Regions from separate parts of the Serratia sp. D1N4 genome, predicted to be linked through region 3. Evidence: predicted binding sites of a transcription regulator. Region 3 holds the regulator's gene; each other region holds the start of a gene.
The links. Region 3 encodes CRP, which controls carbon source genes, mostly activating them, when cyclic AMP is high. Its sites were predicted from a motif close to ATGTGANNNNNNTCACAT; they were not measured.
Positions count from the first base shown of each region.

Region 1: the regulator CRP is predicted to act here: its motif matches at 1,571-1,588, upstream of udp (uridine phosphorylase).
Region 2: the regulator CRP is predicted to act here: its motif matches at 1,363-1,380, upstream of ACX1CU_RS15770 (ABC-F family ATPase).

Region 1 is NZ_CM137274.1:331,234-334,514, forward strand. It holds gene ACX1CU_RS01450 (AraC family transcriptional regulator) at 1-358, opposite strand, end outside; gene ACX1CU_RS01455 (dienelactone hydrolase family protein) at 423-1,259, opposite strand; gene udp (uridine phosphorylase) at 1,713-2,474, shown strand; gene ACX1CU_RS01465 (tyrosine-protein phosphatase) at 2,625-3,281, shown strand, end outside.
Region 2 is NZ_CM137274.1:3,547,305-3,550,585, reverse strand. It holds gene ACX1CU_RS15790 (cytochrome P450) at 1-73, shown strand, start outside; gene ACX1CU_RS15785 (antibiotic biosynthesis monooxygenase family protein) at 73-420, shown strand; gene ACX1CU_RS15780 (winged helix-turn-helix transcriptional regulator) at 479-961, opposite strand; gene ACX1CU_RS15775 (tautomerase family protein) at 1,025-1,255, shown strand; gene ACX1CU_RS15770 (ABC-F family ATPase) at 1,407-2,999, shown strand.
Region 3 is NZ_CM137274.1:4,971,118-4,974,398, reverse strand. It holds gene ACX1CU_RS22415 (YccS/YhfK family putative transporter) at 1-743, opposite strand, end outside; gene crp (cAMP-activated global transcriptional regulator CRP) at 799-1,431, opposite strand; gene ACX1CU_RS22405 (OsmC family protein) at 1,814-2,221, shown strand; gene ACX1CU_RS22400 (LysR substrate-binding domain-containing protein) at 2,223-3,131, opposite strand.

The sequences.
Region 1 (3,281 bases), 670 kb from region 3:
CGGCAGCCTTGGTATCGGTAAGCGCCGGGGATGAAAACTCGCAGTGGTGTGCGTTGCCAGCGGCAAGATCGCCGCTGGCGGCGGCTATCACGGCAGGTTCCAGATAGAGCATACGCCATGAACGCGGCTGCTCACCGATCGGGCGGCCATCATGCACCTCGCCAGGGTTGACGGTGATGATGTCGCCTTGCCCGGCTTCTACCTGCCCGCGCCCACTGAGCGATTTCTGTGCCCCATGCTCTATCAGCCCGATACCAAACTGCGCGTGAAAATGTTTAGGATAACTGTGGCGTGAGGTGGCGATCACCGCTTCGATACCCGGTATGCAACAGGCTGGCATGCTGAAAGTCGCCGTCATCTGGAACACTCTTTGCGGTTTGTATCAGGGAAAGTGAATCAGGGGCAAGGGCTGCCCCTGACGATTATTTCACACCTACTACGCCATGCTGGATAAACCAACTGAGCATGCGCTGCCAGCCATCGGCAGAGGCTTCGGCGTGATAGCTTGGGCGGTAATCGGCATGGAACGCATGGCCCGCCTCGGGGTAAACCACGATCTCTGCATCGGCGTTAGCCGCGCGGATCGCTTGGCGCATGCTTTCCACCGTCTCCAGCGGAATGCTGCCATCTTGGCCGCCATACAGGCCAAGCACCGGCGCTGAGAGATGCGTCGCGATATCAACCGGGTGCTTCGGTGAGTTCAGGGTTTTCTCCCCCACCAGTTTGCCATACCAGGCTACGGCGGCTTTCAACTGCGGGTTATGTGCGGCATACAGCCAGGTGATACGCCCGCCCCAGCAGAAACCGGTGATCGCCAGTTTGTTGGCATCGCCGCCGTGACGCGTTGCCCAGTGTGCGGTATGGTCCAGATCCGCCAGCACCTGATTGTCCGGCACTTTGCTGACCAGATTTTGCAGAAGATCGCCGATTTCGCTGTAATCCCTGGCGTCCCCTTGGCGGAAATAGAGCTCCGGGGCAATTGCCAGATAGCCCTGTTTCGCCAGGCGGCGGCACAGATCCTGAATATGTTCATGCACGCCGAAGATCTCCTGCACCACCAGCACCACCGGGAGCGGCCCTGGGTGATCGGCGGGTTTGGCGATATACGCCGGGAGTTCGTCGCCTTGTGAAGGAATAGTGGTTTCCCCGGTATGGATGCCCTGCTCATCGGTCAGAATCGTCGATGTGGCTAACGGCGCCACTGCCGGGGCAAATCCCCCCTGAGCCTGCTTTAGTACTATCTCTTGTTCGGTTTTCATGCGGTCTCCATGCAATCAATGAGAGAAAAGCTCGGGAACGGCTAACTATAGGCAAGATTACCGCGTATTGGCATCTTGTGGGGTATTTTTAGCCATTTGAAGTTGTGACTACCAGACTGCTGACAAAGCCAGATATTAGGGAGAGCGTGCCGCAGGGGTCGTAGCGGCGTAAGCCGCCGGAGCGCCCCTCGGTGCGCTAGGCCCGAGTATCTCGGGCTAAAAAACCACTTTGTCATCAACCTCAAGTCCCATGTTGGGACTCGTCTTTTTACGCCAGCTAAACTTATCCAGTGGGCCAATACGTCGTTTTTGTGTGATTTAATTCACAAAAAATTTGTAATTTAATTTTTTGTTTCTTAATTAATAGTGAATTAATTCACAAAAATGACCGACGATTTTCAGTAGAGTACCTATTTGTTCCTCCCCATAAACAGCATCCAAGAGGAGTCTTCTATGTCTCAATCTGACGTTTTCCATCTCGGCCTCACTAAAAACGACTTGCAGGGAGCAACGCTCGCCATCGTCCCCGGCGATCCGCAGCGCGTAGAGAAGATTGCCAAGCTGATGGAAAATCCGGTGCACTTGGCAACACATCGCGAATTCACTTCATGGCGTGCAGAGCTGGATGGCAAAGCGATCATCGTTTGTTCCACCGGGATCGGTGGCCCATCGACGTCGATCGCGGTTGAAGAACTGGCACAACTGGGCATTCGTACTTTCTTGCGCATTGGCACCACCGGTGCGATCCAAGCCAATATTAATGTGGGGGATGTACTGGTCACCACGGCGGCAGTGCGCCTCGACGGTGCCAGCCTGCACTTTGCACCGCTGGAGTTCCCGGCGGTGGCCGATTTTGCCTGCACCACGGCGCTGGTGGCAGCAGCCAAGGCCTGTGGCGCTACCACCCATATTGGCGTCACCGCTTCTTCCGATACCTTCTACCCAGGCCAGGAGCGTTACGACACTTATTCCGGCCGGGTGGTCAGCCGTTTCCAAGGTTCGATGGCCGAGTGGCAATCTATGGGCGTGATGAACTATGAAATGGAATCCGCTACCCTGCTGACCATGTGTGCCAGCCAGGGCCTGCGTGCCGGGATGGTGGCCGGGGTGATCGTCAACCGCACCCAGCAGGAGATCCCTGACGCGGAAACCATGAAGAAAACTGAAAGCCAGGCCGTGCAGATTGTGGTCGAGGCTGCCCGCCGCCTGCTGTAATCCTTGCCAATCTCGGGCCGTTCAACGGCCCGTTTTTCCATCCCGCAGTAATCTGTTAGGGTAGAGCCCACTTGCGTCATTCTCCCGGCTGTTTTTTCAGGCCGGTATTTGTGATGACATTTCCCCAAGATAATCGCTATGAGGATGTCTATGACCGCTCAGACCCTGCTTCATCCTTCACTGGCCCCGCTTGACGGTGGTATCAACTTCCGCGATCTCGGCGGTAACAGCGTGGCCGATGGCCGCCGCATCAAACGTGGGTTGCTGTTCCGTTCCGGCTCACTCGAGCGCTTAAGTGAAAGCGATTGTGCTTTTCTGGCCGGAGTACCGGTACGTTCGGTGCTTGATTACCGCGATGCTGATGAAGTGCAGGCCAAACCGGATGTGCTGTGGCAAGGGGCCGATTACCACCATTTCCCGGCGAACCCGCTCAGTAGCGAAGTGAATGCCAACCTGGAAAAGCTCACCAACGAAACCTTGGCCGGGTTCAACGCCCAAGCGTTTATGTTGGAACTGTACCGCCGCCTGCCGTTTAACAATGCGGCCTATCGCCAATTGGCACAGTTGCTGATCACGCCTGAACCCGGGGCGATTGTGCAACATTGTGCGGTGGGTAAAGACCGCACCGGGGTCGGTTCGGCGTTGGTACTGCTGGCGCTGGGGGCGGATGAGGACACGGTGGTTGAAGACTATCTGCTGACCGAAACCACGCTGGCGGCTTTCCGCGAGCATATGCTGGAACAACTCTCCGTTCGTTTGAATACGGCCGCGTTGGCGCAGTTTGCCCATGTGTTGAGTGCGCGTGAA
Region 2 (3,281 bases), 1.4 Mb from region 3:
ATTGGCCCACTTTCGCTGGCGTGTTTCGCAGAATGCGCATGTGCCGGAATTTTTTACTGTTGAGGAACGATAATGATCGTAGTTATTTTTGAATTACAGGCTGCCGAAGGGCAGCGGGAAACTTATCTCAATCTGGCGGCTGAGCTGAAACCGCTGTTGGCGGAAATCGACGGATTTATTTCCATCGAGCGCTTTCAGAGCCTGAGCGATCCACAAAAGTTGCTGTCGTTATCATTCTGGCGCGATGAAGCGGCGGTGCAGCAGTGGCGTAATTTGGAGCAGCACCGTAAGGCGCAGACGCGCGGGCGGCACGACGTGCTGGAATACTATCGGCTGCGGGTAGCTGATGTGGTGCGTGATTATGGGCTGGAGCCGCGTGAACAGGCACCGGCAGATAGCCAGCATTTTCATCAGATGTAGATGTCGTCTGGGGCGAGCCTGAAGATAGCCCTCACCCAAAATTATTAAAAACAGGCTGTTAGCCAAGTGGTTTTGTCGCGTCAGCCTGAACAATCGGTGCCAATTGTGCCTGTTCCAGCGTAACGATTTTCCCTTGCTGGGTGATCAGCACCTGTTGCAGTGGCTGGCCGCTTTCTTTTTCTGTCAACATGACATGGGGCTCATTGCCAAGCAGATTCTTGTGTCCCCATTCCATCAACGCCATCAGAATTGGCCCCAAGCTGCGGCCTTTTTCGGTTAACACATATTCATGGCGTTCCCGTGTTCCCGGTTCTTGATAGGCACTTTTGCTCAATAAGCCCCCTTCGACCATAGCCGCCAGACGGCTGCTCAAGGCGTGCCTAGATGCGCCAATATCGGTGCGCAAATCTTCGAACCGCGTCACGCCATAAAAGGCTTCACGCAGGATCAAGAGCGTCCAGCGATCGCCGATGATTTCTGCGGCCTGCGCTAAGCCACATAATTCGACAGATAGAGGGGGGATCCTGAGCATTTTTGACACGGGCGGTGACCTTGTTTATTCTGAGTCTGATTATCAGACTTATATCAATGCAAGGAGATTAGCGTGCCTTTTGTTAATGTGCAAACCATCAAAGGAATTATGAACGAGGAGCAGAAAAGTGAATTGCTCAAGCGTATCACCGATTTGATGGTGGAAATTGAAGGGCGGGGCGATCCGGCTTTCAGAGCGTCGGTTTGGGTCAGAATCGATGAACATGAGCCAGAGCAATGGAGCCTTGGTGGGCTGCAACCCAACGCCGCGACGATCGCCGCCAAGTTTCCGCCACGAGAATAAAATACTGATCATTGCGGAGATATTTCTTGAAGCCTATCTCCGCAGCTTCCTCACCGAACAAATCTTCATCAAAACTCCCCACGATATCTGCGTTTCGTTATGGCATAATGCGCGCCAAATCACATTCCCTATGATATGAAGAGCGAGCGCTGTGTTAAGCACTAACAACATCACTATGCAGTTTGGCAGTAAGCCGTTGTTTGAAAACATTTCCGTCAAGTTTGGCGGCGGTAACCGTTACGGTTTGATCGGAGCCAACGGCTGCGGTAAATCCACCTTTATGAAAATCCTCGGCGGCGATTTGGTGCCAAGCGCCGGTAACGTGTTCCTCGATCCGAACGAACGCCTGGGTAAATTGCGTCAGGATCAGTTCGCGTTCGAAGAGTTCAGCGTGCTGGATACCGTGATCATGGGCCATACCGAGCTGTGGGCGGTAAAAGAAGAGCGCGATCGCATTTACGCCTTGGCGGAAATGAGCGAAGAAGACGGCTATAAAGTGGCCGATCTGGAAGTCGCCTACGGTGAGATGGACGGTTACACCGCTGAAGCCCGTGCGGGTGAACTGCTGCTCGGCGTAGGTATTCCGGTAGAGCAACATTACGGCCCGATGAGCGAAATCGCCCCAGGTTTTAAGCTGCGTGTGCTGTTGGCGCAGGCGCTGTTCTCTAATCCAGAAATTCTGCTGCTCGACGAGCCTACCAACAACCTGGACATCGATACCATTCGCTGGCTGGAGCAGGTGCTGAACGAGCGTAACAGCACCATGATTATCATTTCGCACGACCGTCACTTCCTGAACATGGTGTGTACCCACATGGCGGATCTGGACTACGGCGAACTGCGTGTATACCCAGGCAACTACGACGAATATATGACGGCGGCCACTCAGGCGCGTGAGCGTTTGATGTCAGATAACGCCAAGAAGAAGGCACAGATTAACGAATTGCAGTCATTCGTTAGCCGCTTCAGCGCCAACGCCTCCAAATCCAAGCAGGCAACTTCCCGTGCCCGCCAGATCGACAAGATTCAGTTGGAAGAGGTGAAAGCTTCCAGCCGTCAGAACCCGTTTATCCGCTTCGAGCAGGATAAGAAACTGTTCCGTAACGCGCTGGAAGTGGAAGCGTTGAGCAAAGGTTTCGACAACGGCCCGCTGTTCAGCAAGCTTGACCTGATGATTGAAGTGGGTGAGAAGGTCGCGATCCTGGGCCCTAACGGCATCGGTAAATCCACCTTGCTGAAAACCCTGGTTGGGGACGTAGAGCCGGATAACGGCACCGTGAAATGGTCAGAAAACGCCAGGATCGGTTACTACGCGCAGGATCATGAATACGAGTTCGATGATACCTTGACCGTGTTCGACTGGATGAGCCAGTGGAAGCAGGAAAAAGACGACGAGCAGGCGGTACGCAGCGTGCTGGGCCGTTTACTGTTTAGCCAGGACGACATCAAGAAGCGCGTGAAAGTGCTGTCGGGTGGTGAGAAGGGCCGTATGCTCTTTGGTAAGTTGATGATGCAGCGCCCGAACATTCTGGTGATGGATGAACCAACCAACCACATGGATATGGAATCCATCGAGTCGCTGAATATGGCGCTGGAAATGTACGAAGGTACATTGATCTTTGTATCCCATGACCGCGAGTTTGTCAGTTCATTGGCCACCCGTATTCTGGAAATGACCCCGAACAAGGTGATCGACTTTACCGGCAACTACGAAGACTATCTGCGTAGCCAGGGTATCGCTTAAGCTTTTCCCTTCACCCTAACCCTCTCTACGGGTTGTCTCTTATACGTATCTCAGATTGCGGCCTAAAGGCCGTGATCTGAGAAATATAGCCATCTGATTTTAAAGGGAGTATTTTGTGTCAGCCCTAGACTGAGTACAAAATAATCCACTTATAAAACAAAATAATAAAGCGTTGTACATAAGGGGCAGCTCTATGGGAGAGGTGTCCACCAAATCTTTCCTTTCGCTGGGGATGAGAGTGATTCAAACTTGCAACGAGCGTTGAATACTTCTTTCTCCTGA
Region 3 (3,281 bases):
TGATGCAGGCTGACGGTAATGTGTTCCTGCAGATCGAGTGCCACCTGGAAAGTGCGTTGCAGGCGTTTTTGCTCTTGGTTATTGGCATGGGGCAGGAAGTTTAACTGCTGATATAACAGGCTGATCAGATCCATGACTTTCTGCTGGCGTTGCAGCAGCGGCGGTAGTGCGGTTTCTGGATCGATGTGCTGGGTCAGCAGCGAATATTTGGCTTCGAAATAGTCTGCCAACTGGATATAGAGCTGGCTCAGGGATTCGCGCATCGGTTGCTCTTTCCACAGTTTGAACCAGAACCAGGTGAACAGCCCGTACCAGGCGGTGCCGACCAGATACAGCAGCGGTGCATACCAGATCGGCACGTGTCCGGCCATGCTGAGAGAAAAGATGGCAGCGACCAGCGCGGCGGGCAGCAGACGTGCGTGCAGCGGGCTGATTTCACCGCTGACGCCCAGCAACAGCGCCATCGCCAGCATCAGTAAGGGTAACGGGATATGCCACAGCAGCGCCTGTTGCAGCAGCAAACTGCTGAGAGCAAACAGGGAACCGCCAACGGCCAGACGTTTGAAAAAGCGTTTGTGCGGCGTGTCCAACCCGGCGATGTTACAGCAGGCAGGCACCAGAGAGAACAGCAGGCCGAGTTGCAGGTTGCCCATCAGCAGGAAGAAAACCACCGGCAGGCACAGCACCAGCGTTTGCCGCAGTGCATAGTTGACTTCCGGGTGGTAGATCAGGCGCCGCCACATGATGAATGGGGGAAGTTAAAAAAAACGGCGTATCGCTACGCCGTTTCTTCAATAATTAACGCGTGCCGTAAACGACAATAGTTTTGCCGTGGGCAGAAATCAGGTTTTGATCTTCGAGCATTTTCAGAATACGACCGACGGTTTCACGTGAGCAACCGACGATTTGACCAATTTCCTGGCGGGTAATCTTGATTTGCATGCCATCCGGGTGAGTCATGGCGTCGGGCTGTTTTGCCAGGTTCAGCAGGGTTTGTGCAATGCGGCCGGTAACGTCAAGGAAGGCGAGGTTACCCACTTTCTCTGAGGTGATTTGCAGGCGGTTTGCCATCTGCGCAGACAGGCGCATCAGGATATCCGGGTTAACCTGAATCAACTGGCGGAATTTCTTATAAGAAATTTCAGCCACTTCACAGGCTGTTTTCGCTCTAACCCAGGCACTGCGCTCCTGGCCTTCTTCAAATAATCCAAGCTCGCCGATGAAATCCCCCTGGTTAAGGTAGGACAGAATCATCTCTTTGCCTTCTTCATCCTTGATCAGCACCGCCACGGAGCCTTTCACGATGTAGTAGAGCGTTTCGGCCTTTTCACCTTGGTGAATCAGCGTACTCTTTGATGGATATTTGTGGATATGGCAATGAGACAGGAACCATTCGAGAGTCGGGTCTGTTTGCGGTTTGCCGAGAACCATTCGCTGTTATCCTCTGTTGTTATCGCTGCCTTGTATCACAGGGGTCAGAGTTCCCTGTAAAACGTGCTTATAGCCCGGTGTTTTATAGAGTGGCTATCAACAGGTTTTGAGGCATGTTATAGAAATACGCTTGTACCCTAGCATATTAACTTGCGCCAAGTGCTGCAAGCTACATTCTGTTAACATACCAATATAGGGTCCTTTCCTCGGACATTTCCCTGAAATCGGTGACCTGGAAAGAGTTCTTGCGGCTCTGTTTGTAGCACAGAGTGAGGCGGGTGTCTTGTGTTGTCTCGCTTCAGTATGATTAGCATCAGGTTCCGTTGCCAGTTTCTATGCGAAAGCGTACCCTGATTTTGAGAAATTAACTGGAGTGTACAAAATGCAGGCAAGAGTTAAGTGGGTAGAAGGACTGACATTCTTGGGCGAGTCTGCGTCCGGCCATCAGGTATTAATGGACGGTAACGCGGGCGATAAAGCACCAAGTCCGATGGAAATGGTGTTGATGTCGGTTGGCGGTTGTAGCGCCATTGATGTGATGTCGATTCTGCTGAAGGGCCGTAACGATGTCCGTGACTGCGAGGTAAAGCTGACCTCGGAGCGCCGTGAAGAAGCACCGCGTCTGTTTACCCATATCAACCTGCATTTTATCGTCACCGGCAAAGGGCTGACCGACAAGATTGTTGAGCGTGCGGTTAACCTGTCTGCCGAAAAGTATTGCTCGGTCTCGCTGATGCTGAGCAAAGCCGCCAGCGTCACCCACAGCTTTGAAATCTGTGAAGTTGCCTGAGTTACCAGCGGTAGCGGTGGCAGTGGTTACTCAATAAATGCAGAAAACGCCGCGCCGTAATGGTTAGCGGCGATTTTTGTGAGTGCAGCACGCAGTACTGCGCCTGCGGCAGGCTGTCGATCGGCAACGTCACCAGTTTTTGCTGCAAATGGAAAGGCGTGTTCATCGCCCGCGCAACAATGGTCAAATAATCCGCCTCCAACACCATATTCAATCCACATACCGCCGAATCTGAACGAATGGGCTTATTGGTTAATTGCTGATAAAAGCTACCGAGCACCGTTTGCAGTTGCTGGTAATAACCCATGTCGGTTTCTGGCAGCAGCCATTTGGCTCCGTGCAGTTGATCCAGTGATGTTGCCTGTGCCAGAGGGTGTCCTCGGCGCGCAATAATGCAAAACGGGGCTTTGAACAGCGGGGTACAGGTCAAATCTTGCAATGGCATGTCCGGGATCACCGTGCCGATGGCCAAATCCAATTGGCCTGTGTGCAACGCTGGCAACAGCGTGGAGATCTGTGCCTCACGGATCAGCAGATTAGCCTGTGGGGCGGAGGCCTTGAAGAGATCGACCAGTTCCGGGAGTACCGTCACGGCCAGTAGTGAGGAACAACCGATCGCCACGCTACCCTGCGAATGCTGGTTCAGCTGTTGGATCTCCTCGGTGGCGCGCTGTAATTCCTCAATCACTAATCGCATTCGCACAGCAAAAGTATGACCGGCTTCGGTCAGCGTCATCCCCTTGCTGCTGCGTACGATCAACTGGGTTTTTAGCGTTTGCTCCAACTCCTGGATAGCACGGCTGACCGCCGGTTGAGATTGTGCCAAGGCCCGCGCAGCGCCACGAATACTGCCGCAGCGTATCACTTGCTGAAAGGCTTTTAGCTGCTGCAACTTTGGTAAATGTGGCATTTGTGTCCCTCCTTAATCGCTTAAAAAACGCTATTTCAGGCAAGCTGATAATCACCTTGCCCACAGAAGGAATATCGGCGATGAGGAATCGTTCATTAATGATTTTTTGGTTTGTGAGGGAGTGGCGGGTGTTGGAATGAGAGGGGGCTA